Regions from separate parts of the Streptomyces sp. B5E4 genome, predicted to be linked through region 3. Evidence: riboswitches for the same ligand, from Rfam matches in the RefSeq annotation. Region 3 holds a riboswitch; each other region holds the start of a gene.
The links. A riboswitch is a leader RNA that binds a small molecule or an ion and turns the genes downstream of it on or off. The one in region 3 is predicted to bind cyclic di-AMP.

Region 1: another riboswitch for cyclic di-AMP. It lies ahead of ABGA99_RS25620 (LysM peptidoglycan-binding domain-containing protein); the one in region 3 lies ahead of ABGA99_RS29480 (transglycosylase family protein).
Region 2: another riboswitch for cyclic di-AMP. It lies ahead of ABGA99_RS29925 (LysM peptidoglycan-binding domain-containing protein); the one in region 3 lies ahead of ABGA99_RS29480 (transglycosylase family protein).

The regions. Positions count from the first base shown of each region.
Region 1 covers NZ_JBDPMI010000023.1:36,682-46,033, forward strand. Annotated here, with positions in the region: gene ABGA99_RS25590 (sugar phosphate isomerase/epimerase) at 1-581, shown strand, start outside; gene ABGA99_RS25595 (hypothetical protein) at 753-1,178, opposite strand; gene ABGA99_RS25600 (ATP-binding protein) at 1,175-1,627, opposite strand; gene ABGA99_RS25605 (helix-turn-helix transcriptional regulator) at 1,863-2,723, shown strand; gene ABGA99_RS25610 (DUF397 domain-containing protein) at 2,724-2,972, shown strand; gene ABGA99_RS25615 (hypothetical protein) at 3,306-3,950, shown strand; cyclic di-AMP (ydaO/yuaA leader) riboswitch at 4,054-4,228, shown strand; gene ABGA99_RS25620 (LysM peptidoglycan-binding domain-containing protein) at 4,235-5,125, shown strand; gene ABGA99_RS25625 (FCD domain-containing protein) at 5,210-6,004, opposite strand; gene ABGA99_RS25630 (SDR family oxidoreductase) at 6,063-6,854, opposite strand; gene ABGA99_RS25635 (beta-galactosidase) at 6,956-8,950, shown strand; gene ABGA99_RS25640 (extracellular solute-binding protein) at 8,975-9,352, shown strand, end outside.
Region 2 covers NZ_JBDPMI010000031.1:77,210-86,561, forward strand. Annotated here, with positions in the region: gene glyA (serine hydroxymethyltransferase) at 1-373, shown strand, start outside; gene ABGA99_RS29920 (L-serine ammonia-lyase) at 498-1,895, shown strand; cyclic di-AMP (ydaO/yuaA leader) riboswitch at 2,375-2,566, shown strand; gene ABGA99_RS29925 (LysM peptidoglycan-binding domain-containing protein) at 2,568-3,320, shown strand; gene ABGA99_RS29930 (alkaline phosphatase family protein) at 3,468-4,754, shown strand; gene ABGA99_RS29935 (glycosyl hydrolase) at 4,883-5,428, opposite strand; gene ABGA99_RS29940 (RNA ligase family protein) at 5,495-7,243, shown strand; gene ABGA99_RS29945 (poly(A) polymerase) at 7,243-9,352, shown strand, end outside.
Region 3 covers NZ_JBDPMI010000030.1:59,995-69,346, reverse strand. Annotated here, with positions in the region: gene ABGA99_RS29490 (LCP family protein) at 1-1,217, opposite strand, end outside; gene ABGA99_RS29485 (UDP-glucose/GDP-mannose dehydrogenase family protein) at 1,320-2,660, shown strand; gene ABGA99_RS29480 (transglycosylase family protein) at 2,777-3,997, opposite strand; cyclic di-AMP (ydaO/yuaA leader) riboswitch at 4,001-4,193, opposite strand; gene ABGA99_RS29475 (dipeptidase) at 4,434-5,642, opposite strand; gene purE (5-(carboxyamino)imidazole ribonucleotide mutase) at 5,732-6,247, opposite strand; gene ABGA99_RS29465 (5-(carboxyamino)imidazole ribonucleotide synthase) at 6,255-7,406, opposite strand; gene ABGA99_RS29460 (GtrA family protein) at 7,541-8,167, shown strand; gene ABGA99_RS29455 (ATP-binding protein) at 8,277-9,352, opposite strand, start outside.

The DNA of each region.
Region 1 (9,352 bases), on a different contig from region 3:
AGAACGCCGCCGCGCTCGGCATGGACTACGTCGGCACCGCCAGCGACTTCCCCGGCCGTACGGCGGCGGAGATCCAGGCCGGCGCCGACCGCTTCAACGAGTCCGGCGAGGTGGCCCGGGGCTACGGGCTCAAGGTCTACCAGCACAACCACACCAACGAGTTCGGCCCGGTCACCGACCGGCCGGGCAAGCGGCGCCACGACCTCTTCCTGAGCGGCACCGACCCGCGGTACGTCTTCCTGGAGCTGGACATCCTCTGGGCGTTCGGCGCCTCGGTCCGCTTCCGCGACCAGCTCGGCGAGTTCGACCCGCTGGACTACGTCAACGCCGCCCCGCAGCGCTACATCGCCTTCCACGTCAAGGACGGCGTGCGGGACCCGGCGCTGACGAACCAGTACCGCGACGTCGTCTTCGGCCAGGGCGAGCTGGACTTCCGCCGCTTCTTCAGCGGGCTGCGGGCGCCGGGGCTGCCGCTGTACTTCTGGGAGCAGGACCGCGGTCCGCAGGAGCCGCAGGGCTCGATCTGGGCGGCCGAGACCAGCTACGACGCGATGGTGGCGCTGCGCGGCCGGGACTGCTGAACCCCGTCACCGCAGACTGGAGACCACCCGTACGAAGGGCACGATCCGCGGGACCCGCGCCGCCGGCGGCGGCGCGGCCCGCGGTTCCTCATTCCCGCGGCGGGCCGGCCGCGGGTTCCTCCCCCGCAACCGAAACAAGGAGGTGCCCGCCGGCCGGGCCGCCGCGGGTGCTCAGGCGGCGTCGCTGCGGCCCGCGGCCGCCCAGGCGACGTCGCAGGACCAGGCGGGCTCGACGCCCGTACTCCGGCAGACCACCAGGAACAGCGGGATCGGCGGCGTGTACGGCACCCCGTCGGCCGGCCGGTGGACCAGCCGGGGTACGGCCGCCGGCCCGCCGGTGCCGGCGGCCGCCCCCGAGATATCGGCGCCCGGGGCGTAGTGCACGCTCCGCGGCCACTGCAGGCCGAGGTCGGAGCCGGCCGGCACGATCCACCACCACCGGCTACCGTCGGCGAAGACGCAGCCCACGCGCGAAAGCCGGGCCATCACGTCGTAGCCGATGCGCTGCGGCACGCCGACCGCGTCACAGCCGAGGGATGAGGCGCCCGCGCCCGGCACGGCCAGCCGGAGCCGGCCGCCGGGCTCGGTGCGCATCATCCGGCCGCCCGCTCACCGGCCGCGGGGCCGGCCCCCGTACGGGCGGCGGAAGCGCGCGGCGCGGCGGCCCCCCCGGCCGCCGGCACCTCGCGCTGCAGCTCCGCCCAGACCACCAGGCCCGGGCCGGGCCGCGCGTCGTATGCCCCCCAGCTACTGCTGACCGCGGTGACGAGCAGGAGCCCCCGACCCTGCTCGTCCGCGGACGACCGCTGCACCCGCAGGCTTCCCGGCTCGACACCTTGATCGGTGACGGCCAGCCGCAGGCGGTCGGCGCTGCAGCGCAGTTCGCACCCTATGCGCCGACTCCCCGTATGCAGCAGTGCGTTGGTCACCAGTTCCGAGAGGACGAGGGTGGCACTGTCACCCACCTCGCCCTCCACCCCCCAGCGGTGCAGTTGCTCGCGGGCCAGCCGGCGGGCGACCGTAACGGCGTCCGCCTGACCTGGCACCTCGAAACCGCACCGCACCGCATCGACCCCCGAACGGGATCCCGGCAAGCCGGGATCCTGTGTCACGACCCCCGTGTAATGCGGCTGTGTGGACTGGCTCACATCCCAAACTATGGCCCTGGCGCGGCCACTTGGCAACCCCCACTGTGAATTTTTCAGAGTTACTGTTGCACTGTGTTCGCCAAGCCCCGGGCGTGGCACACTGCTTGAGGCAGTTCCGACAGGGAGGTATGGCGTGAGCGAACCGCGGTCCGCGCCGACCGTGGGGCAGGTCGTGCTCGGCAAAAGGCTCCAGGAGCTGCGCGAGCGGGCCGGGCTCAAGCGGGAGGAAGCCGCCAGGACACTGCGCGTCGCCCCCGCCACCGTGCGCCGGATGGAGACCGCCGAGGTCGCGCTGAAGGTGCCGTACGTGCAACTGCTGTTGCAGGCGTACGGCATCGACCAGGAGGAGATCGACTCCTTCGTCTCGCTGACCGAGGAGGCCAACGAGCCCGGCTGGTGGCAGCACTTCCACGACATCCTGCCCGACTGGTTCAGCATGTACGTGAGCCTGGAGGGCGCCGCGTCGCTCATCAGGTCGTACGAGCCGCACTTCGTGCCCGGTCTGATGCAGACCGAGGACTACGCGCGGCACGTGCTGAAGGTCGGCTCCCTCGGCCGGGTCGCGCCCGCGGAGATCGAGCGGCACGTCGCGCTGCGCATGGAGCGTCAGGAGCTGCTCACCCGCGAGCACGCACCCCGGTTCTGGGCCATCGTGGACGAAACGGTCCTGCGCCGGCCGGTGGGCGACGGCGAGGTGATGCGCGCGCAGGTCGACCGGCTCCTCGACATCGCGTCCCTGCCCAACGTCACGCTCCAGATGGCGGAGTTCCGCACCGGCCACCATCCGGGCACGTACAGCCCCTTCGTCCTCTTCCGGTTCGCCATGCCCGAGCTGCCGGACATGATCTACACCGAGTACCTCACCGGCGCCGTCTACCTCGACGGCCGGCACGAGGTGGCCACACACCTCGCCGCCCTGGACCACATGGCGGCCCAGGCGGCGACGGCAAAACGCACGAAGGAAATCCTCCGGGACTTCCGCAAGGAGCTGTGAATGGAACGCATTTACAACGGCATGCCGGCGGCGGACCTCGGCACCGAGGGCTGGCACAAGCCGTGGAGCGGCGGCAACGGCGGCAACTGCGTCGAGGCCATGAAGCTGCGGGACGGGCGGATCGCGGTACGGCACTCGGCGCACCCCGACGGTCCCGCCCTCATCTACACCCCCGGTGAGATGGACGCGTTCATCGAGGGCGCCAAGGCGGGCAAGGCCGACTTCCTGCTCTCGCGGAGCCTCGCATGACCGCGCCCGGCGCGGTGCCCGCGCACCTGCAGCCGCGCCGCCCGGTCCACTCGCCGTCCGGTCAGGACGGCGAGCCCATCCCGGCGAACGGGGGTGTGGCCCACGTGCACTGACATGGGCCACCGGCCGGGAGCACAGAGAGGGAGGGGACACCCCGGGGGGGTCCCCTCCCTCGGCGTTTGCCGGGGTACGGACGCGCAACACCGCCCCGGGGCACGGCAGATGAAATTCCAGAAATCATGAACCGTGGGTGTCCGCACCGCTGCCTTCCGCGACGTATGGGCGTACGGTATGCCCCCGATGGCCCTCGTCAGCCACCCGGGGAGGCCCGCGATGAGCGCATCTCCACCCCCGCCTGCCGACGCCGCCACGCGGCCGGTCCAGGTCGGAGTGCTGCTCCCCCGGCTGCTGGACGAGCCCGCGGACTGGCTCGCGGAGTGCGCGGCGTACGAGGCCGCGGGCGCCGACGCGCTGTGGCTGGACGGCGGCCCCGACCCGGCGCACGACGTGCTGGCGCTCGCCGCCGCCCTGGCCGCCGCCACCGGCCGGGCGCGGCTGGTCGTCGCGCTGCCCGTCAGCGTCCCGCAGGCCGCGCTGCTGGCCCGGGCGCTGGCCACCGTCGTGCTGCTCAGCGGCGGCCGGCTCGCGCTCGCCGCCGACTCCCGGCGGTGCGCCGAACTCGGCGCCGTCGCCCCGGCGGTGCCCGCCTTCCGCCGGCTCGCGCCCGCCGGTCCCGGCTACGAGGAGCCGGGCGCGGGGCGCTGGACCCCGGTGGCGGCACCCGCCGGTCCCGACGCCTGGCGGACCGCCCTCGCCGGCGCCGCGGAGCGCGGGGTGCACGGTCTCGTCGTCCCCGCGGGGCAGCCTCTGTTGGAGGAGTTGCGACTCGGCGTACATGCCGAACGTCACACGCGCCACAGCCGCCCCACGCGTGCGCGCGTCACCACGGAGCGTCAGAGCATGCGTCGATCCTCGTGATCCTCTTGTGATCTGCCGTTCGATCTCCTAGTGTCCGAGACGTTCGCAGACGCGAGCACCGCGCTCCGGTACGCCGAATCCTGCCCGTCGGAGCCCGGATCCGTCGTCCCCACAGCCGTTCGGGCAGGAGCGGGGGAACCACTTCTCCGTCGGCCGGAGCACGGTGGCAGGACCGCACCGCACTCCCCGACTCGGGGTGAAGCCGCACAGCACGACGCGGCCGGGCAACTCCAGCCCGAACCCGACAGCTCACCTCGCAGGCGTCGGAGAAAGAGCGAGCCACCATGGCCGGAACCGGCACCCGGCGCGCGCCCAAGTCGCGCTCCACCCGCCGTTATGCCGCCGCCGCGGGGGTGGGCATAGCCCTGCCCGTCGCCGGCGGAATCGCGGCGACCGCCGCCCACGCCTATACGGTCGAGAAGGGCGACACCCTCTCGGAGATCGCCGAGGACAACGGCTTCGGGCCCGACTGGCAGAAGCTGTACGAGGCCAACAAGGAAGCCGTCGGCGACAACCCCCACCTGATCCTCCCGGGCCAGGAGCTGGACCTCGGGGACGAGAAGGCCGGGAGCAAGCCCGCCGAGGCCGACCAGACCGCCGCCAAGACCGAGCAGAAGCAGCAGCGTTACGTCGAGCACACCGTCGGCGCCGGCGAGACGCTGGCGAAGATAGCCGCGAAGTACGACGTGCCCGGCGGCTGGCAGCGGGTGTACGTCGACAACGAGAAGGCGATCGGCGACAACCCGGCCGCGCTGAAGGTCGGCACCGAACTGCGCGTCGACACCCAGGGCGGCAAGGTCGACACGTCCATCGACCCGAACGGCTCGTCGTCCTCCGGGAGCTCCGGCGGCGCCACCGAGGCGTCGCAGGCGAGCGTCCCGACCACCGAGTCCGGCATCCAGGCCGCGGCCCGGGAGATCGTGCCCGCCGACCAGTTCACCTGCTTCAGCAACATCGTGGAGCGGGAGAGCGGCTGGGACCACACCGCGACGAACCCCAGCTCCGGCGCGTACGGCCTGATGCAGGCGCTGCCGGGCGACAAGATGGCCTCGGCCGGCGCCGACTGGCGCACCAACCCGGTCACCCAGATCGAGTGGGGCCTGGACTACATGAACGAACGCTACGGCAGCCCGTGCGGTGCCTGGGAGTTCTGGCAGGCCAACAACTGGTACTGATTCCGGGGGGCCCGGGCCCGCGGAAAGTCTGCTGCCGCCCCGTCGCGTGGATCTCCGCGCGGCGGGGCGCGTGCGTCGTACGGGCTACGCCCCGGCCGCCCGGTCCGTGACCGACGGCGCGGGCTCGGGGCCGGGTGCCGGCGGAGGGACGGCGGACAGCTCGGCCAGGTCCCGGGCCGCCTGCGCCAGGAGCCGGTGCATCGCCGCCTCCGCGGCGTGCGGGTCCCGGGCCCGTATCGCCGTCAGCACGGCGCGGTGGCCCGGCACGGGATCCCGCGGGTGGTGTCCCGGGCCGTGCACCAGGCGGTCGCGGGCGGCCAGTCCGCTGGCGAGGACCTGATCCATGCGCTCCAGCAGCTCGTTGTGCGAGGCGGCCAGCAGGGCGCGGTGGAACGCGAGGTCCGCCGCGACGGCCTCGGCCGCGCCGTCCCGCGCCCCGGCCATCGCCGTGAGCGCCGCCTCCAGCGCCGCCAGGTCCGCCGCGGTGCGCCGCACCGCGGCCAGCCGGACAGCCGCCGGCTCGACGATGCCGCGCACCTCGTCCAGGTCGCGCAGCAGCGGGGAGGCGGCCCGCGCGGCGGCGCCCTCGCCCTGCTGCCGGCCCGCGGTCTCGAAGCGCCAGCGCAGCACGTCGGCGTCGAGGAGGTGCCAGTCGGCGCGCGGCCGGACGAAGGTGCCGCGCTTCTGCCGGGCGTCGACCATGCCCTTGGCCGCCAGCACCTTCAGCGACTCGCGCAACGCGGTGAGGCTGACCCCCAGTTCGGCCTGGAGCGCGGCGAGATCGAGGGTGGCGCCCTCGGCGATCTCACCCCCCAGTACGCGGTGCGCGAGGGTCTCCACCGTCTGCCCGTGCACCCCGCGGCGCGCGTAACCCGCCATGGCCGCTCGCTCCTCCCTCACGTCCCGTGCGCCCCGCCGTCCCCCGCGGCGCCCCCGCTCAGGCCGATGACTTTACGACGCTCCAGCCCCCGTCCACGACCAGGCTCGCGCCGGTGACGTAGGACGCCTCGGGCGCGGCGAGGAAGGCGACCGCGGCGGCCACCTCCTCCGGCGCACCCAGCCGCCCCGCGGCGGTCTGCGCCGCGCTGGCCCTGCGGTCCTCCTCGGGGACGCGGTCCCAGAGCCGGGTGAGCACGGGCCCCGGCAGCACGGTGTTCACCCGCACCGACGGGCCGTACTCGACGGCCAGTTGGCCGGCCAGCGACAGCAGCCCGCCCTTGGCGGCGGCGTACGCGGGGTGGCCGGGGATGCCGTGCCTGGCGTGCACGGACGAGACCAGCACCGCGGCGCCGGGGGCACCCTGCTGCGCACGCAGCCCCGGCAGGCAGGCGCGGAAGCCGAGGAACGCGGCCGTCAGCCCGACATCGACCTGGCGCCGCCAGGACGCGGGCGTCGTCTCGTGCGCGGGGGCGACGTCGACGGCGACGGCGTTGGAGACGAGGACGCCGACGGGCCCGAAGTCCCCGGCCGCGGCCAGGATCCGCGCCCAGCCGTCCTCCTCGGCCACGTCCGCGACGACGGCCGCCGCCGTGCCGCCCGCGGCGCGGATCTCCGCGGCCGTGGCCTCCGCCCGGTCGCCGTCGATGTCGGCGACGACGACGGCGGCGCCCTCGGCGGCGAGCCGGCGGGCGGTGGCCGCGCCGATGCCGGCGGCGGCTCCGGTGACGACGGCGGTGCGGCCCGCGAACCGGTCGGTGTGCGGAAGTCGCCTGGCTCCGGCTGCTGTCACGAGGTCACGCTCCGGGTGTTGACGGATCTGCCGCGGCACTTCTACCTTGCCCGCAAGGTTAATTCGTAATTTAAGAATTGAGCAAGAGGGGCGGAGGCAGCGTGGGGCGCATCCACTTCGGCGGCGACTACAACCCCGAGCACTGGCCGGAGGAGGTCAGGGCCGAGGACATCCGGCTGATGAAGGAGGCCGGGGTCTCCATGGTCACGGCCGGGATCTTCTCCTGGGCGCTGGTCGAACCGCGGCCCGGCGCGTACGACTTCGAGTGGTTCGGCCGCGTGCTGGACGACCTGCACGGCGCGGGCATCCGCGTCTGCCTGGCGACCATGACCGCCTCCCCGCCGCCGTGGCTGACCGACCGGCACCCCGAGATGCTGCCGCAGGACGCCGACGGCATCCGCAAGTGGCCCGGCTCGCGCCAGCACTTCTGCCCCTCCAGCCCGGTCTACCGCGAGCACGCCGTGGGCCTGGTCACCGAGCTGGCCACCCGCTACGGCACCCACCCCGCCCTGGACAGCTGGCACATCGGCAACGAGTACGGCTGCTCCAACCCCCGGTGCTACTGCGACGTCTCCGCCGCCGACTTCCGCCGCTGGCTGCGCGAGCGCTACGGCACCGTCGAGGCGCTGAACACCGCCTGGGCCACCACCTTCTGGTCGCAGCGCTACGGCACCTTCGAGGAGGTGCTCCCGCCGCGCACCAGCCCCACCCACCCCAACCCGGCCCAGGTGCTGGACTACGCCCGCTTCTGCGACGACGCGCTGCTGCAGTGCTACCTCGCCGAGAAGGCGGCGCTGCGCCGGATCACCCCCGACGTGCCCGTCACCACCAACCACATGCCGCTGCACAAGCCCGTCGACCCGTACGCCTGGGCCGCGCACGAGGACGTCCAGGCGCTGGACTTCTACCAGGACCCGTACGACCCCGAGACCCACATCGGTGCGGCCCTCGCCTTCGACGTGACCCGCTCGGCGGGCGGCGGGCGCCCGTGGATGCTGATGGAGCAGGCGCCCAGCGCCGTCAACTGGCGGGCCCGCAACAGCCCCAAGCCGCCCGGCACGATGCGGCTGTGGAGCTGGCAGGCGGTCGCGCAGGGCGCGGACGCGGTGCTGTACTTCCAGTGGCGGGCGACCCCCGGCGGCGCCGAGAAGTTCCACTCGGCGATGGTGCCGCACGCCGGTACCGACACCCGGATCTTCCGCGAGGTGCGCGCGCTGGGCCGGGAACTGGCCGCCGTGCCGCAGCTCGCGGGCGCGCGCTCGCGCCCGGAGGTGGCGCTGCTCGCGGACTGGCACAGCTGGTGGGCGCTGGAGCAGGGCTCGCACCCGTCGGCGGACCTGGACTTCGCCGAGACGCTGCGCCGGCACTACCGGCCGTTCTTCGAGGCGGGCGTGGAGTGCGACGTGGTGCCGCCGGACCGCGACCTGTCCGCGTACCGCCTCGTGGTGGTGCCGAACCTGTATCTGATGAGCACGGAGACGGGTGCCCGGCTGACGGAGTTCGTCCGGGCCGGGGGGCATCTGCTCGTCTCGTACTTCACCGGCATCTCCGACGACTGCGACCGCGTCCACCTCGGCGGCTACCCGGCGCCGCTGCGCGAGGTGCTGGGACTGCGCGTGGAGGAGTTCTGGCCGCTGGCCGAGGGGCAGCGCCTGCCGCTGACCGGGGCACTGACCGGCAGCGGAGACCTGTGGTCCGAGGCGATCGACCTCGAAGGCGCGGAGGAGGTCGCGGCGTTCGGCGCGGGTGAGCTGGCCGGGCGGCCGGCGCTCACCAGGCACGCGTACGGGGACGGAGTCGCCTGGTACGCCGGCACCCGGCTGCCGGCGGCACAGATGCGCGGCCTGGTGGACCGGGTGCGCGCCGGGGCCGGGGTGGCGCCGGTGCTGCCGGGGCTGCCGGCGGGCGTCCAGGCCACCGTGCGCGAGGGCGCGGACGGGCGGTTCCTCTTCCTGCTCAACCACGGCGCCGGTACGGCGACCGTGACCCTGCCGGAGCCGATGCCCGTGCTCGCCGGCGACGGCGCGGACCCCGCGGCCGGCCCGGTCGCCTCCGTCGACCTGCCCGCCCGGGGGGTCGTGATTTTCCGGTCCTGAGGAGCGCACTGACAAGGAGGTCGGATGCCCACCCGAAGGAAGATCCTGGCGTGGGGCGCGGCGGCGGCCGCCGCGCCCGCACTGGCGGGCTGCGGCGAGAAGGTCGGCGCGGCCCGTACGACCACGGCGACCAGGCGCGGGCCGGGGCAGAAGGTCACGCTGACCTTCTGGACCTGGGTGCCGCTGCAGAAGGCCGTGGCGCTGTGGAACGAGCAGAATCCGGACGTGCGGGTCGACGTGCAGATGGTGCCGGCCAACACCTCCGGCGGCTACCAGAAGATGCACTCCTCCCTCACCGCGGGCGATCCGCCCGACCTGGCGCAGGTGGAGTACTACGCGCTGCCCGAGTTCATGCTCGTGAACGGCCTGACGGACCTGAGCGAGTACGGCGCCGACGAGCTG
Region 2 (9,352 bases), on a different contig from region 3:
GCTGCTGCGGGACGACGCCCGCGCGGCCGGCGTCTCGGTGCTCTCCGGCGGCACGGACGTCCACCTGGTCCTGGTCGACCTGCGCGACTCCGAGCTGGACGGCCAGCAGGCCGAGGACCGGCTCCACGAGATCGGCATCACCGTCAACCGCAACGCGGTCCCCGACGACCCCCGCCCGCCCATGGTCACCTCCGGCCTGCGCATCGGCTCGCCGGCGCTGGCCACCCGCGGCTTCACCGCCGCGGACTTCGAGGAGGTCGCCGACGTCATCGCCGAAGCCCTCAAGCCGGGCTTCGACGAGGCGAAGACGGCCGCACTCGCCGCCCGGGTCACCGACCTGGCGCAGAAGCACCCGCTGTACCCCGGCCTGTAGCCCGTACGGCCCGGCCGCCCGCCGCTTCGCGCGACGGGCGGCCGGGCCCCGGGGACGTACGCGCAAGCCGTCGCACCTCGCACCAAGCACGCGCCCGTCCCACGCAAGGACAAGGGAGTCCCGAGTGGCCATCTCCGTCTTCGACCTCTTCTCGATCGGCATCGGCCCGTCGAGCTCGCACACGGTCGGCCCGATGCGGGCGGCCCGGCTGTTCGCGCGCCGGCTGAAGAACGAGGGCCTGCTGGCCCACACCGCCGCCGTACGCGCCGAACTCTTCGGCTCCCTGGGCGCCACCGGCCACGGCCACGGCACCCCGAAGGCCGTCCTCCTCGGTCTGGAGGGCCACTCGCCGCGCACCGTCGACATCGAGTGGGCCGAGGGCGAGGTGGAACGCATCCGCACCACCGGGCGGCTGCACCTGCTGGGCGCCGAAATAGGGCCCGACCACGAGATCCCCTTCGACGTCTCCGCCGACCTCGTCCTGCACCGGCGCCGCTCGCTGCCGTACCACGCGAACGGCATGACGCTGGCCGCGTACGACGCGGACGGCGGGACGCTGCTGGAGAAGACGTACTACTCGGTGGGCGGCGGCTTCGTCGTCGACGAGGAGGCGGTCGGCGAGGACCGGATCAAGCTCGACGACACCGTGCTGAAGCACCCGTTCCGTACCGCGGACGAGATGCTGCGCCGCACCCGTGAGACGGGCCTGTCGCTGTCGTCGCTGATGCTGGAGAACGAGCGCGCCTGGCGCACGGAGGCGGAGATCCGCGCCGGACTGCTGGAGATCTGGCGGGTCATGCGCGAGTGCGTCGCCCGCGGCACCGGCCGCGAGGGCATCCTCCCCGGCGGCCTGAAGGTCCGCCGCCGCGCCGCCGGCGAGGCCCGCCAGCTCCGCGCGGCGGGCGACCCGGCGGCGCACGCGATGGAGTGGGTCACCCTCTACGCGATGGCGGTCAACGAGGAGAACGCCGCGGGCGGCCGCGTCGTCACCGCCCCCACCAACGGCGCGGCGGGCATCATCCCCGCGGTCCTCCACTACGCGGCGGAATTCGTACCGGGCAGGGACAGCCGCGCCGGGGAGGAAGACACCGCGGTCCGCTTCCTCCTCGCGGCGGGCGCGATCGGCATGCTCTTCAAGGAGAACGCCTCCATCTCCGGCGCAGAGGTCGGTTGCCAGGGCGAGGTCGGCTCGGCCTGCTCCATGGCCGCCGGCGGCCTCGCCGAGATCCTCGGCGGCACCCCCGAACAGGTGGAGAACGCCGCGGAGATCGGCATCGAACACAACCTGGGCCTGACCTGCGACCCGATCGGCGGCCTGGTCCAGATCCCGTGCATCGAACGCAACGGCATGGCGGCGGTCAAGGCGATCACGGCGGCCCGCATGGCGCTGCGCGGCGACGGCCAGCACTTCGTCTCCCTCGACAAGGCGATCAAGACGATGAAGGAGACGGGCGCGGACATGAAGGTCAAGTATAAGGAAACCGCCCGCGGCGGCCTCGCGGTCAACGTGGTGGAGTGCTGAGGGAGTTGGCGACGGTATTTCACGCCGCTCACTCCAACTGCGCACCTTCCGCCCGTAATCCGGCGGTGATTCCGAAGACGTCATTTCCTTTGGTCAGTTGACGCCTCGTCGTCCCCGCGGACGAGCGGGTCCCCCCACTACGGGTTCGTGAATTCCCTCCGCACAGACCCGGCAGCCAGACGGTCCGGAACAAACGGACTTGTCGGATATTCCCTGCGGGGCGATACGCACCATTTGAAGGATTCGCCCCCGATCGCCCCGCGCTTCTGACCGATCGGACCTCATGTGTCCGGTGACGCGAATCACGTTCGGCCGCGGGCGCCCACGGCGGGAATTCACAGTTTCCTTATCCCGAAAGCGAGTTGCGGCCCGCTCCGCTTTCCGCGGCGGCACTCGTCCGGCCGCGAAGCCGGTCCCGCGCTGACCGGACGGGTTCCGCAGCTTGTCCGGACCGGAAAGACATGCTTAAGTCTGCGCCAGCCGGGTGGACGCCGAATCCTGCCGCCATCCGGAAACCGTTCCCTAATCACACACGGCAGGAGCGGGGGACCCATAGGTAAGTCGCCGGTCCGGATTCCGGAACGGCTTGGGGTGAAGTCGCACCGTGGTGCGGCCGGGCATCTCCAGCCCGAACCCGACAGCTCACCTCGCAGGCGCTGAGGAGAAATACCCATGCCTGCAAAAGGTAAGCACCGCCGTCCCAAGCTGCGCCTGATCACCCGCGGCATCACTTTCGCCGGCGTCAGCGGCGTCGCGATCGCCGCTCCGCTGATCGGCGCGTCCTCGGCCTCCGCGGCCGGCTCCGTCCCCGCCTCCGCCCCCCAGAGCGGCGTGCGCGCCGAGGCCCCCGCCGCGGCGACCGCCGGCGCGGCAGCGGCCACGTACGCCGTGGTCACCGGAGATTCCCTGGCGAAGATCGCCGACAGGGAAGGCGTGCGCGGCGGCTGGAAGAAGCTGTACGAGGACAACCGCGAGGCCGTCGGCGGCAACCCGCACTTCATCCTCCCGGGCCTCGAACTCGTCCTCGGCGCCAAGGCCGACAAGGCCGACGAGGCGGAATCCGAGTCGGGCCTGAAGACCGCCAGCGCGACCGTCACGAGCTACCCGGACAACCTCGACGGCTGGATCAGGGAGTCGCTCGACATCATGGCCGAGCACGGTATCCCCGGGACCTACGAGGGTATTCACCGCAACATCATCCGTGAGTCCGGGGGGGACCCGCAGGCCATCAACAACTGGGATATCAACGCCGTGAACGGCACGCCCTCCAAGGGCCTGCTCCAGGTCATCGCGCCCACCTTCGAGGCGTACCACGTCCCCGGTACCTCGACGGACAGCTACGACCCGGTGGCCAACATCACCGCCGCGTGCAACTACGCGGCCGACCGGTACGGGTCGATCGACAACGTATACGGGCCGTACTGACAGACCGGAGAGCGCCGGTGTCCTCACCGGCGCTCTCCGCTGCGGCGGGGGAGTCCGTGGTGCGTCCGGAACGCCGGGACGCGGGAATTCGCGGCCCGTTCACCCCGTGCTCGCCGGCCGGGAGAGTGGCGCTTCTACGGTCGCGCCATGTCCACCACCTCTCTGTCCCGGCGCGGTGTCCTCGCCGGCGCCGTGGCCGGGGCGCTCGCGTCCCCCCTCGCCGCCGCTTCCGCGTACGCCGCCCCGAAGCGCGGCCTGCTGATCTTCGTCGCCCTCGACGGCTTCGACATCGACTACCTCGACGGCCGTGCGCCGATGCCCCACCTGATGTCACTGGTGCGGACCGGCTCGGTGACCACCAGCACCGGCGTGATGGCCAGCATCACCAACCAGTCGTGGACGGCGGTCTCGTGCGGCGCCCACCCGGACCGCACCCGCAACGCCGCCTATTACTACGACGAGGCGGCCGGCGTCGTCCGTGGCCAGAGCCGCGACAGCGCGGTCGAGGGACTCGCCCAGGCGTGGCGACCGCAGGGCATCCGGATCGGGTCCGCGCAGTGGTTCATCCTGCAGGACAAGGGCACGGCGTACGGCGACCCCGACGGCCTCTACACCCAGCCGGGCGGGCGCATCGGCGCGCGCGTCGACGACGCGATCGCGATGCTCACCGGGCAGCCCGTGAACAGCGGCGGCACGAGGGTGACCCTCACCCGCCGACCGGACTTCCTGGCGGTCTACTCCAGCGACCTCGACGGCGACGGGCACTCCTTCGGGCCCGACGACCCGCGGATGCTCGACACCATGCGCGAGACCGACGCCGAGATCGGGCGGCTGATCCGGACGGTCAAGGATCTCGGCCTCTTCGGCCGGACGACCTGGGTGGTCACCGGCGACCACGGCATGACGGGCTGGAACACGCCGATGGCGGCCGAGGCGGTCGCCGCCCTCGCCGCCGCGGGCTTCACGCCCGAAGTGATCGGGTCCGGCGGCCGGCCGGCGCCGGAGACCGATGCCGTCCTGGTCTCCGGCGGCAGCATCGCGTCCGTGCACCTCCTGGGTGCGGCGGCCACCGACACCGCCGCGACCGACCGTGCCCGCACGGCGCTGGCGGACGTCGAAGGCGTCGCGACCGTGCTGGGCAAGGCGGACCAGGCCGCGCTGCGGATGGCGCCGCAGTACGGCCAGTTGGTGCTCGAACTGGCGGCACCGTACGCGCTGTCCTTCACCCCGCCGGCCGAGGGCTTCGACGGGCGCCACGGAAGTCGCGCGGAGACCGAGATCCCGCTCATCCTGGCCGGCCACCGGATCCGGCGCGGACGCCCGCCGCGGAACCCACGCCACGTCGACCTGGCCGCGACCATGTCGGCGATCCTCGGGGTCGACCCGCCGACGCAGTCCGAGGGCCGGGTGCTGCGGGAGTCACTGCTGCCCTGACCCGCAGGACGGACCCGGCGGCCCGTCCCGGGCGTCCCCCGCACGGACGCGTTCGACGTCTTGCGCCCACCGGACGAAGGCCGGCGGCGGGCCCGCCGGGCCGGGGACCGCCCCGTGCACCCCCCGGTTCAGCCGGTCCGGGCCGGGGGGTGGGAGCGCCAGTCGCCCAGTTCGTCGAGCGTGAGGACGTACTCGTGCTCGTACACCCGCCGGAGGAACGGCAGCGGGTTGTGCTCGCCGTCGTCGATGAACTCGCCGCTCCAGGTGGTGAACCAGCTCCAGTCCGCCTCATAGGTCTGCAGCAGGTCCGGGTCGGGGATGGAGCCCGTCTCCGTCATGGCGACGAGCTTCTTGTCGCCGACGAGGTCGACCAGCTTGTCGTACGTCCCGCTGGCGGGCCCGTGATCGCCGACCGGGGGGTAGGTGTCGGCGCTGATGACGTCGACGACGTCGTCGCCGGGGTACCAGGCCGGGTCGACGGAGTTCCACACCCAGACGAGGTTGTGCAGCCCGTGGTGGCCGGTCATGCGCTCGTACATCAGCCGCCACAGCTCCTTGGCCGGCCCGGGGCCCTTGGCGCCCCACCAGAACCAGCCGCCCTCGGCCTCGTGCAGCGGGCGCCACAGCGGGTGGACGACGGCGTCTTCGCCGCCCTGCCCGGCCCGCCGGGTTATTCGCTGGAGGCGCGCTGCCGGGCGCTTCTACAGTGGCCGGACCCGACAGCGTCACGGAGCCGGATCATGCGTGTGCACTATCCCCGTACACCGCATCTCCCGTGGTCGCCTGGGGCGGCCTCGGACGACGTACGGGCCGGTGAGCTGTCCGGGCTGCGGGGGCGCGAGGTCGTGGTCACCGAGAAGCTCGACGGGGAGAACACCACCCTTTACACCGACGGGCTGCACGCCCGGTCGCCGGATTCGGCGCACCATCCCTCGCGGGCATGGGTGAAGGGCCTGCAGGGGCGGATCGGCCGGGAGATACCGCGGGGTTGGCGGGTGTGCGGCGAGAACGTCTTCGCGCGCCACTCGATCGCCTACGAGGACCTGGAGAGCTGGTTCTACGGGTTCTCCGTCTGGGACGGCGACCGCTGCCTGGACTGGGACCGGACGGTCCGGTTCTTGCGGCGGCGGGGCGTGCCGGTGCCGCCGGTGCTGTGGCGCGGGGTGTTCGACGAGCGGGTGCTGCGGGCGCTGCGGCTGGACACCGCGCGGCAGGAGGGGTATGTCGTGCGCGCCGTCGAGGGGTTCGGCCTCGCGGAGTTCGGGCAGCGCGTCGCCAAGTGGGTACGCCGGGGACACGTCCAGACCGACACGCACTGGATGCACGCCGCCGTCGTGGAGAACGGGCGGGGTCCGAAGGCCGCACTGTGGGCGGTGCGTTCGGGCGGGACCGCCGACGTGGCGTCGCTGTCGGCCGCGGTGGGCGCCGTCCCGGAGGATGCGGCCGCCGCGGAAGCCGCCGTCGCGGACGTGTCCGCGAGGCTGGCCGGGCTGGGCCGGTACGGCGACGCGCGGCTGGCGGGAGTGCTGGCGGCGATGCTCCACGGGTCGCGCCGGGCGTGGCTCGCGCCCCGGCTCGCGGGGCCGCTGGGCATGCCTGCCGCGCGCCGTGTCGCCGATCTGGTGGGGTTGTTCGCCGGTCTGCAGCGTCCCTGGCCGGACGGCGACCGCCGGGCCGGTCTCGTACGCCTCGCGCTCGCCGCCGACCTGGGGGTGCTGCACGCGGTCGCGGGGGCGCTCGCGCGGGGCGCCGGAGCGCGCGAGCAGGTGGAGTGGTCGGCCCTGCACGCCGAGGACGCCGGGCTGCTCGGCCCGGCGCCGCTGGAGCCGCTGCGGGCCGGGCTGCGGGCCGCGCTCGACGGCCTCGGCTCCGACGCCGCCGACCGGTGCTGGGCCGAGGCGCGGGACGCGTACGCCGCCGGGCGGATCGCCACCGTCGCGGAGGCGGTGGCGGCGAGTTGGCGGTGGCGCTCCGGGTCGTTCCCCAAGCTCGTCCATCTCGTCGGGCCGTCCGGCAGCGGCAAGAGCACGTTCGCCGGGAACCTCGCCGGGACCGGCGCGTACGTCTGCCTGGACGACCTGCGCACGGCCCGGGGCTCGCGCGCCGACCAGCGGGCCAACGGGGACGTCCTGCGGGCGGGTCTGGACCGGCTCGACGCGGCGCTGGCCGGCGGCGGGACCGCGGTGTGGGACGCCACCTCCCTCAACCGGCACCAGCGGGCCGCGGTGCACCGGGTGGCAGCGCGCCGCGACGCCCTGGTCACCCACGTGGTCGCGCTGGTCGACGAGGACGAGCTGGTACGGCGCAACCGGGCACGGGCGCACCCGGTGCCGCCGGACGTGCTCATCGCCCAGGTGCACCGGTTCACCCCGCCCTATCCGGGCGAGGCGCACCGCACCTGGTACGCCGGCGCGGACGGAACGGTCGCCGACACCGCCGGCGCGCTGGCCGGGCCCGCGGACGAGGGCGAGGGCGAGGGCGAGGCGTGATGCGTACGAGCGACGAGATATACCACCGGGTCCGCTGGGACCCGCGGTTCGATCCCGCCAGGTTCGTGCTGGGGATCAACCAGCGCGGCGCGGCGCCCAAGCGGGTCCCGCTGCCCTCCTTCGTCCCCGGCGGCGACATTCCGTGGCACCGGATCGTGTTCGTCGAGGCGGACGGCGAACTGCTCTGGGACCGCGCCACCGGCGTGGACCGTATCGACACCTCGGACGCCGGCCGAAGGCGCAGTCCCCGTCTGCTGAGCGCCCCCTTCTTCACCGCCGCAACGCCCTTCCGGTGGGAGCCGGCGGCCGGTTGGCGCCCCGCCGACGACCCCCCGCCCGCGGTGCCGGGCGCTGCGGGCGTCCGGATCCTCACCTGGAACACGTTGTGGGACCGTTACGACAGCGACCGCATCGAGACCGTCCGGCGCCGCCCGCTGCTGCTCGCCGCCCTGGCGGACGCCGACGCGGACGTCATCGCGCTCCAGGAGGTCGAGGCGGATCTGCTCACCCTGCTCATGCGGGCCCCCTGGGTCCGTGCCGGCTACACCCTGGGCACCGACCCCGGCGGCAAGGGCGTCGCCGACTGCGGGCTGCTGCTGCTCAGCCGGCTGCCCGTACGCGAGGCGGGCTGGCACGCGCTCGGACCGCACAAGGCCGTCACCGCCCTCACCGTGGACACCGGCACCGGTCCCCTCGTCGTGGCCACGACGCATCTGAGCAGCGACCACTCCGCCGACGGCCCCGCCCTGCGGCGGGCCCAACTGGGCCGGCTCGCCGAGGGACTCCGCGGCGTGGCCGGCGACCTCGTCCTGGTCGGTGACTTCAACGACGGCGGTGACGCCCCCGCCACCGCGCTCGGGCTGCGGGACGTCTGGACGGAGGTCCACGGCGCCGGCGACCGGACGCCCACGTTCGACCCGGGCGTCAACCCGCTGGCCGCCGTGTCCTCGCTGTCCGGCCGGGCCTCCCGGCTGGATCGCGTCCTCCTGCGCCCGGGCCGGTTGCGCGCGACGGGGGCCGCCCTGCGGGGCGACTCCCCCACGCCGGACGGGCTGTACGTCTCGGACCACTACGGCGTGCAGGCCGACGTGGCGCCGGGCACCGCCGGACCCGCCGCCGTGCCGGCCGCGGCGGGCGAGGCCGAGGACGCCCGGGCGCGCGAGATCGTGCGGCGCATCTCGGGGGCGCTGGGGGAAGGCGTCGTCCACCTCGCCGGATCGCGGCGCATGGGCTGCGCCCTGGCCGGCGCGGATCTGGACCTGGTCGCGGCGCTGCCCGGGGACGCCGGCCTCTCCGGGGTACGGGCGCGGGTGAGCGCCGCACTGCCGGACGCCACCCGGGTGCGGCAGGTGACCGGCGCCCGCGTGCCGGGCCTGCGGCTGCGCACCGGCGGCCTGGACGTCGACCTGGTCGTCGCCGCCACCGGAGCGCTCGATCCCGCCGAAGCGGTCGCCCGGCGCGCCGAGTCGGGCGAGGCGGCGGCGATCGCCCTGAGCGCGGTGAGCGACGCGGAGGCGGTACGGACCGCGGTCGGCGGCCGTCACCCCGCCTTCGTCCGGCTCGCGACCCGGGTGAAGGCGTGGGCGAAGGCCCGCGGCCTCGATTCGGCCCCGTTCGGCGGACTGCCGGGCCTGGCCTGGTCGGTGCTGGCGGCCCGTACCGTACGCGAGGCCGTCGAACCGGCCGCGCCGGACCTGCTGGTGCACTTCTTCGGCACCTGGGCCGCCTGGGACTGGCGGGATCCGGTCGCCCTCGGCACCGCGGCCACGGGACCGCGGGCGCCGGTGGTCGTCCTCACCCCCACAGCGCCGGTCCGTACCTGCACCGGGCAGGTGACCGCCGGCTTCCGGGACCTGCTGGCCGACGAGCTGTACCGCGCCTGGGCCCTGCTGGAGCAGGCGGCGGAGACCGGCGGGGACCCCTGGCCCGAGCTGCTGTCGCCGCCGCCCCTGCACCGGCGGCACGCGGCCTGGGCGGTCCTGACCGTACGCCGGGACCTGGCCGGGGAGTTCGAGGAGACCCTGGGGCGCGTCCGGGGGCGTCTGCCGGCGCTGCTGACGGCTCTGGAGGAGACCGGCGCGGCGGACGCGCACGCCTGGCCCCGGCCGT
Region 3 (9,352 bases):
GCGCCCGCCTTGTCGTCCAGCAGCACCACCGACTGGCCGTCGATCATGTCGAGACCCGCGACCGGCGCGTTCATGAACACCAGGTCGCTGGAGCGCACGCCCTTCATGTCCCACATCAGGTCGCGCATCGCGCCGTCCGAGAACCGGTCGTCGACGCTGACGGTGGCGGTCACCGCGTCCAGCAGGCGCTTGACCTTGAGCGGGTTGGAGAAGTTGTCCGACGACATCGTCTCGGTGATGACGGCGCGCAGGAAGTTCTGCTGCCGCTGGGTGCGGTCGAGGTCGCCGCGGGGCAGGCCGTGGCGTTCGCGTACGTAGTCGAGGGCGGTCCGGCCGTCCATGTGGTGCGTGCCGGCCGTCCACTCGCCGCCGCCGTTGCGGCGCGGGGTGGTCTCGTCGATGGTGATGTCCACGCCGCCCACGGCGTCGGTGAGCCGCTTGAAGCCGCTCCAGTCGATCACCGCGAGGTGGTCGATCTTGACCTCCGTCATGCGCTGCACGGTGTCGATGAGCAGCGGAGGGCCGCCGTAGGAGAAGGCCGCGTTGAGCTTGGCGTCGCCCCGGCCGGGGATGTTCACCCAGGAGTCGCGGGGCAGGGAGACGACGTAGCCGCCGTCGCGGCCCTCGGGGAGGTGGACGAGCATCATCGTGTCGCTGCGCTGCGCACCCGGCTGCCAGCTGTGCTCACCGGCGCCGTCGCCGGTGAGCGGGAGGTCGGAGCGGGCGTCGACGCCGATGAGAAGGTACGTTTCGCCGCCCTTGGACGGCGCCGGCTGGTGCTTGTCGGGGACGTTCGTCGGGAAGGCGTTCGGGATGCGGTCGACGCGCCCGGTGTAGTGCTCGTACGCCCACCAGAGGCCGCCGGCGGCCATGAGCACGCCGGCGACCAGCATGATCACGGCGCCGAGGAGCACCTTGCGGCCGCGGCCCATGCGGCGGCGGGGCGCGGCGTGCGAGGGGGCGTCGGCGGGGTCGTCGGGGGGCGGGCCGGCCGGGTCGGCGGCCGGGCCCCGGCCGTCGGTTCCCTTGGGCACGTCCGGGTCCGTTCCCGGTGCGCCCGGCGTCCCCTGCGCGCCCGGCGCGAACGCCGCGTCCACGTACGCCGCGTGCGCCGCCGTCGACATGTCCCCGGCGTACGGCGCCTCCGGTTCGCGGGCGCGCGGCGTGCCGGGCTCGTCGGTTCCGCTGCCCGCTCCGTCCAGATGCTGCCTCGCCACGATCCCCACTCCTTATTCGTGCACGTTCATGAGTCAGACTCCGCACCCGGGCCCATGGTTGCCCAGGTGGGTGTGTCGGAGCCCGCCGTTATGCTCGGGACCATGACCTTGAAGATCACCGTCATCGGCACCGGCTACCTCGGGGCCACGCACGCCGCCGCGATGGCGGAGCTGGGCTTCGACGTGCTCGGCCTGGACGTGATCGAGGAGAAGGTCAAGCTGCTGTCCACGGGCAGAGTGCCGATCTACGAGCCGGGCCTGGAAGACCTGCTGCGCCGGCACGTCCCCGGCGTCGAGGGCTCGTCCGGCCGGCTGCGTTTCACCACGTCGTACGCGGAGGCCGCGGCCTTCGGCGACGTGCACTTCGTCTGTGTCAACACGCCGCAGAAGCAGGGTGAGTACGGCTGCGACATGAGCTACGTCGACGCCGCGATCGACACCCTGGCGCCCCGGCTCGACCGCCCGTGCCTGGTCGTCGGCAAGTCCACGGTGCCGGTGGGCTCCGCGGCCCGGCTGGCGCGCCGGCTGGCCGAACTGGCGCCGGCGGGCGAGCAGGCCGAGCTGGCGTGGAACCCGGAGTTCCTGCGCGAGGGCTTCGCCGTCGAGGACACCCTGCGCCCGGACCGTATCGTCGTCGGCGTGGCGGGCGAGCGCGCCGAGAAGGTGCTGCGCGAGGTGTACGCCACGCCGCTGGACTCCGGTACGCCGTTCGTGGTCGCCGACTACCCGACCGCCGAACTGGTGAAGACGGCCGCCAACGCCTTCCTCGCCACCAAGATCTCGTTCATCAACGCCATGGCCGAAATCTGCGAGGCCGCGGGCGGTGACGTCGTCAAGCTGGCCGAGGCCATCGGCTACGACGACCGGATCGGCAAGAAGTTCCTGCGCGCCGGGATCGGCTTCGGCGGCGGCTGCCTGCCCAAGGACATCCGCGCCTTCATGGCCCGCGCCGGCGAACTCGGCGCGGACCAGGCGCTGACGTTCCTCCGCGAGGTCGACTCGATCAACATGCGCCGCCGCGCCCACATGGTCGAACTCGCCCGCGAAGCCTGCGACGGCTCCTTCCTCGGGCAGCGGATCGCCGTGCTGGGCGCGACGTTCAAGCCCGACTCCGACGACGTACGCGACTCGCCCGCGCTCAACGTCGCCGGCCAGATCCACCTCCAGGGCGGCCAGGTCACCGTCTACGACCCGAAGGGCATGGACAACGCCCGGCGCCTCTTCCCCACCCTGCGCTACGCCGGGTCGGCGGAGGACGCGCTGCGCGGCGCCGACCTCGTGCTGCACGTCACCGAGTGGCCGGAGTTCCGCGCCCTCGACGCCGGGCATCTGGCGACGGTCGTCTCCCGGCCGCATCTGATCGACGGCCGGAACACGCTCGACCCGGTGCCGTGGCGCGCCGCGGGCTGGACGTTCCGCGCGATGGGCCGCCCGACGGCGTAGCGCGCACCCGGGCGGTGCCGGCGCGGCGGGCCGTCCCGTACGCCGTGGCCCCGACGCCGGGCACGCAGAGCCCCCCGTTCCGCCGGAAACGGGGGGCTGCGCCGTGCGGGGGACCCTCAGAGGGAGACGCCGTTGTCGCGCAGGTACGCGACCGGGTCGACGTCCGAACCGTAGTCCGGGCTGGTGCGCACCTCGAAGTGCAGGTGCGGCCCGGTGGAGTTGCCGGTGGAACCGACCAGACCGATCTGGTCGCCGGCGCCCACGCTCTGGCCCACGCTCACCGAGGTGGACGACAGGTGGGCGTACTGGCTGTAGCGGCCGTCGTCGTGCTTGATCACGACGGCGATGCCGTACGCGCCGCCGTCGGCGCCGTTGCCGGCCTTGACGACGGTGCCGGAGGTGACGGCCTTGACCGGGGTGCCGGTGCCGGCGGAGAAGTCGACACCGGTGTGGTAACCGCTGGACCACGAGCCGCCCGCGGCCCGGTACGCCGTGGAGAGACCGGCGTCGATCGGGGCGGAGAACCCGCCCGCGGGAGCGGCCTCGGCGGACTGCTCCTCCTGCTGCGGCTCCTCGGCCGCCGGCTCCTCCTGCTGCGCGGCGGACGGCTGGGCCGACGTGGTCTCCGGCTCCTCCAGGGTGACCTCGTCGCCGCCGTCGAACTCGTACTTCTGACCGGGGAAGATCAGGTCCGGGTCGTCGCCGATGACGTCCTTGTTGCCCTCGTAGATCGACTGCCAACCGCCCGCGATGCCGTGCTTGCGAGCAATGTCCCACAGGGTGTCGCCGGAGACGACGGTGTAGTCGCCGGCCTTCTCGTACTTCTTCTCCGGCGCCTTGTCCTGCTTCGGGGCCTCCTCCTTCGCGGCCTGCTCCTGCCGGGCGGGCTGCTCGGACCCGGTCTGCGCCGCGGGCTCGCTGTTCTCGCCACCACCGGTGGAGAGGTCCGGGGCGGGGCCGCCCTGGGTGAGTCCGGCCTGGACCGAGCAGACCGGCCAGGCGCCGGGGCCCTGCGAGGCGAGGACCTTCTCGGCGATCTCGATCTGCTGCTCCTTGGTGGCCTGGTCGGCGCGCGGCGCGTACTGCGTGCCACCGAAGCCCTCCCAGGTGCTCTGCACGAACTGCAGCCCGCCGTAGAAGCCGTTACCCGTGCTGATGCTCCAGTCGCCGCCGCTCTCGCACTGGGCCACGCGGTCCCAGGTGTCGACGGAGGCGGCCTGGGCGTGGCCGCCGGCGATGAGGGGGATGGCGACGCCGGCGCTGCCGGCGGTGATGATGAGGGCCCTGCTGCCCCGGGCTATCCGGCCCAGGCGACGGTGACGTCCGCGTGCGGACATGGACATGCTCCTCTCCGACGCCTGCGAGGTGAGCTGTCGGGTTCGAGCTGGAGATGCCCGGCCATGCGGAGCATGGCTTCACCCCAAGCCGTCCCGCGCTTGCGCGCAGGCCGGCACTTACCTGGGTCCCCCGCTCCTGCCGTGAAAGCTGAAGTGCCTGCCCGTCGCCGCCGACAGGATTCGGCGTTACGGCGACGAGGTACCCGCATCGGTGGCGCGAGCACGGCGAGCACCGTAATCACACAGCCGAAAACAGAACAAGCTGTGAACCGTCATCAAGGCCGTTCCCCACATCACATCGGAATCAGCCCGACAATCGCCACATCCCGCGCCGGTCCTCAAACCCCTCTCCCCGGTGGAGACTTGTCGACATCAGAGGAGTCGGACACATTGCCCCAGGGCGTGAAAATTCTGTGAGTGACTTATGTCACTCTGCTCACTTCTGGACCTCCGCGGGGCCGTCGAGCTGTTCGATGGTGGCGATCGACGGGCCGCGCCGCGCGGCCACTTCGCGCGCCGCCGCCTCGGCGTCGCGCAACACCCGTAGCGCGTTGGCCCACAGCAGCCTGGCCAGGTCTTCTTCCGACCAACGGCGGTGCAGGAGCTCGGCGACGAGGTGCGGATAACCGGCCACGTCGGCGAGGTCTTCCGGCGTGAACGGCGTGCCGTCGAAGTCGCCCCCGATACCGATATGGTCGATTCCCGCCACTTCGCGCATATGATCCAGATGATCCGCCACGGTCGCGGCCGTCGCCTGCGGCCGCGGGTTCGCCTCCTCGAACGCACGCCGCACACGGACCGCTTCGCCGTCCGCACCGAAGGGGTCCAGGCCCCGGGCGCTCATGTGCGCGTCCACCTCCGCGGTCCACGCCACGGCGGCGGGCAGGACGAACTTCGGCACGAACGTGGCCATCGCCACACCGCCGTTGGCGGGGAGCATTTCCAGCACGTCGTCCGGAATGTTGCGTGGGTGGTCACACATGGCGCGAGCGGACGAATGGGAGAAAACGACCGGCGCTTCGGTGACGCGCAGCGCGTGGCGCATGGTCGCGGGAGCCACGTGGGAGAGGTCGACGAGCATGCCGACCCGGTTCATCTCGCGCACCACCTCCTCGCCGAAGGCGGTGAGCCCGCCGTGCCGCGGCTCGTCGGTGGCGGAGTCGGCCCAGTCGGTGTTGTCGTTGTGCGTGAGCGTCATGTAGCGCACGCCGAGCCGGTGGAAGGCGCGGAGGGTGGCGAGCGAGTTGGCGATGGAGTGCCCGCCCTCGGCCCCCATCAGCGAGGCGATCCGCCCGTCGGCCCGCGCCGCCTCCACCTCGTCGGCGGTCACGGCGAGTCGCAGCTCCCCCGGATAGCGGTCGACGAGCTGCCGCACCACGTCGATCTGCTCCAGACACGCACTCACGGCGGCGTCCCCGGCCAGCTCGGTGCTCACGTACACGGACCAGAACTGCGCCCCCACCCCGCCGGCCCGCAGCCGCGGGATGTCGGTGTGCAGCCGCGCACTCTGGTCGACGGCGATGTCGCGCCGGTCGATGTCGTACGTCACCTGCTCGCGCAGGGCCCAGGGAAGGTCGTTGTGCCCGTCGACGACGGGGTGCGCCCGCAGCACCTCGCGCGCACGCGCGATGAGTTCGCTGGTCATGGGGTCGTCCTCCCTGCGCGGATAGCGTGAGGTACACGCTATCCGCGCAGGCTGACAGCAGGGCGACCGGGCCCGGATCGGACGGTGTGTCAGGTGGCGGGGGTGGTTTTGCGGCGGAGACGGGCGCCCTTCTCCTGGGCCTGGGCGTTCAGATCCTCCTGGAACGTCGTCATCCGGGCGCGGAGGTCCTCGTCGTGGGTGGCCAGGATGCGGGCGGCCAGGAGGCCCGCGTTGCGGGCGCCGGCCACGGAGACCGTGGCGACCGGGACGCCCGCGGGCATCTGGACGATCGAGAGCAGGGAGTCCATGCCGTCGAGGTACTTCAGGGGCACCGGGACGCCGATGACCGGGAGGGGGGTGACGGAGGCGAGCATGCCCGGGAGGTGGGCGGCGCCGCCGGCGCCGGCGATGAGGGTGCGCAGGCCGCGGGCCGCGGCCTGTTCGCCGTAGGAGATCATCTCGCGCGGCATCCGGTGCGCGGAGACGACGTCGACCTCGTACGGGACCTCGAACTCGTCGAGGGCCTGCGCCGCCGCCTCCATGACCGGCCAGTCGGAGTCGGAGCCCATGACGATGCCGACCAGCGGGCTGTTCTCCGCGCTCATACGATGCTCATTCCGTGATCGTCCCCCGCAGGTAGTCGGCGGCGTGGCGGGCGCGTGCGCGCACGTCGGCCAGGTCGTCGCCATAGGTGTTGACGTGGCCGACCTTGCGGCCGGGCTTCACGTCCTTGCCGTACATGTGGATCTTGAGCCCCGGGTCCCGGGCCATGCAGTGCAGGTACGCCGGGTACATGTCGGGGTAGTCGCCGCCGAGGACGTTCGCCATCACCGTCCACGGGGCGCGCGGGCGCGGGTCGCCCAGCGGCAGGTCGAGCACGGCGCGTACGTGGTTGGCGAACTGCGAGGTGACGGCGCCGTCCTGGGTCCAGTGGCCGGAGTTGTGCGGGCGCATGGCCAGCTCGTTGACGAGGATCCGGGGCTCGCCGTCCGGGCCGGCCGCCTCGAACAGCTCCACCGCGAGGTGGCCCACGACGTCCAGCTCCATCGCGATCCGCAGCGCGAGCTGCTGCGTCCGCACCGCGGCCTCCGGCGCCAGCCCGGGCGCCGGGGCGATGACCGTGTCGCAGACGCCGCCGACCTGGACGGACTCCACCACCGGGTACGCGACCGCCTGGCCGCTGGGCGAGCGGACGACGTTCGCGGCCAGCTCGCGGCGGAAGTCGACCAGCTCCTCGGCCAGCACCGGGACGCCCGCGCGGAACGGCTGCGCGGCGTCCTCCTCCGTACGTACGACCCACACGCCCTTGCCGTCGTACCCGCCGCGGACCGTCTTCAGCACCACCGGGAAGCCGCCGCCCTCGCGCGCGAAGCGCGCCACGTCCGCCGGTCCCGACACGATCCGGTGCCGCGGGCAGGGGATGCCCAGCTCCGTCAGCCGGGCCCGCATCGCGCCCTTGTCCTGCGCGTACACCAGCGCGTCCGGGCCCGGCCTGACCGCGACGCCCTCGGCCTGCAGGGCCCGCAGATGCTCGGTCGGTACGTGCTCGTGGTCGAACGTGATCACGTCGCAGCCGCGGGCGAACTCACGCAGCGTGTCGAGATCGCGGTAATCCCCGACGACCGTGTCGCCCGCCACCAGGGCCGCGGAGTCCGTGCTGGTGCCGCTGAGGAGCTTGAACCTGATGCCGAGGGGGATGCCTGCCTGGTGGGTCATCCGGGCGAGCTGTCCCCCGCCGATCATGCCGACTACCGGGAATGTCACGCGTCCCAGCGTATCGGCCGGCCGGGCGGACCCGCCCCCTCCGTCGGCGGGCCCGGTTAGCATGAGGTCTCCGGTCCGCCGGAGAGGACCGGGACCAGGGGAACGCAACCGACCATCGGAGTCTGACGATCTTGATGAGTGCACGGCACCCGGGGGTATCGCGGCTGCGCCGCCTGAGCCGCGAGGTGGCCGAGTTCGCGGCGGTCGGGGGCGTCGGCGTCCTGGTCAACCTGGCGGTCTTCAACCTCGTGCGGAACTCCACGGAGCTGCCCGTGGTCCGCTGCAGCATGATCGCGACGGCCGTCGCGATCATCTTCAACTACATAGGCTTCCGGTACTTCACGTACCGCGACCGGGACAAGACCCGGCCGCCGCGCGAGTTCACCCTGTTCCTGGTCTTCAGCACCGCCGGGCTCGTCATCGAGAACGGCGTGCTGTACGTCGCCACGTACGGGTTCGACTGGGACACCCCGCTGCAGAACAACATCTTCAAGTTCCTGGGGATCGGGGTGGCGTCGCTGTTCCGCTTCTGGTCGTACCGGAGCTGGGTGTTCCGTGCGGTGCCCGCGGCCCGGCCCGCCGCCGCGCCCGCGGAGCCCGGCGAAGCCGGCGAGATAGCCGCGGACCCCGAGGTGCGGATCCCGGGCAGCCGGCGGAAGCCGCGGGAGTCCAAGGCGCCCGAGGAGTCCAAGGCGCCCGAGGAGTCCGAGGAGCCGGAGGAACCCGAGGCGCAGGAAGAGGCGGTCGGAGCGCGGCGGTAGCGTCCGCTTGGCGTACGAGCCTTCGCGCACCACCCGTACGCGCCCCGTACCCCCGCAAGCCGTCCTCGCGCCCCCGTACCGGAGCCCGCCGCGCGGCCCGTACGCCCCCTCAGTGGTCCTCGTGCTCCCGCGCGAGGAACAGCGCGAACGTCGTCGGCTTCTGCTGCACCAGCTCCAGCCGCCCCCCGTCCGCCTCCGCCAGGTCGCGGGCGACCGCCAGCCCCAGCCCCGTCGAGTTGCGCCCGCTGACCGTACGCTCGAAGACCCGGGAGCCGAGGTCCGCGGGCACGCCCGGGCCCTCGTCCGTGACCTCCGCGACCACCTGGTTGCCCGTGACCCGGGTGCGCAGCGCGACGGTCCCCGCGCCGTGCATCAGCGCGTTCTCGATCAGCGTCGCGAGCACCTGCGCCACCGCCCCCGGCGTGCCCACAGCACGCAGCTTCTTCTTGCCGGAGCGGACGATCGCCCGCCCCTCGCCGCGGTACGCGGGCCGCCACTCCTCCAACTGCTGCTTGACGACCTCGTCCAGGTCGAAGCCCATGCCCGCGCCGGCCTTGGGGTCCCGGGACTTGGTCAGCAGCCGCTGCACCACGTCCGTCAGCCGCTCCACCTGGGTGAGCGCGACCGCCGCCTCCTCCTTGACCGTCGCCGGGTCGTCGGTGAGCGCGATCTCCTCCAGCCGCATGGACAGCGCGGTCAGCGGCGTACGGAGCTGGTGGGAGGCGTCCGCGGCCAGCCGCCGCTCGGCCGTGAGCATCCGCGCGATCCGCTCGGCGCTGGCGTCCAGCACGTCGGCGACGCGGTCCAGCTCGGGGACACCGTAGCGGCGGTGGCGGGTGCGCTGGTCGCCGGAGCCGAGGCGCTCGGCGGTCTCGGCGAGGTCGGTGAGCGGTGCGGTGAGGCGGTTGGCCTGGCGGACGGCGAGCAGCACGGCGGCGCCGACGGCCAGCAGCGCCACGGCGAAGATGATCAGCAGGGTCTGGCCCAGCTCGTCGTTGACCCGGTCGCGGGCCTCCTTGACCGTGACCCGCTCGCCCCTGCTGCCGGTCTCGGTGGCCTCGATGACCGAGCCCTCGGGCCGCTCACCGATCTTGAGCGGCGGCCCGCCCGGCAGCTCCACCTCGGCGTAGCGCCCGTCCGTGACCTGCGCGGCGAGCGCCTGGCGGGTCACCCGCGCATCGTCGG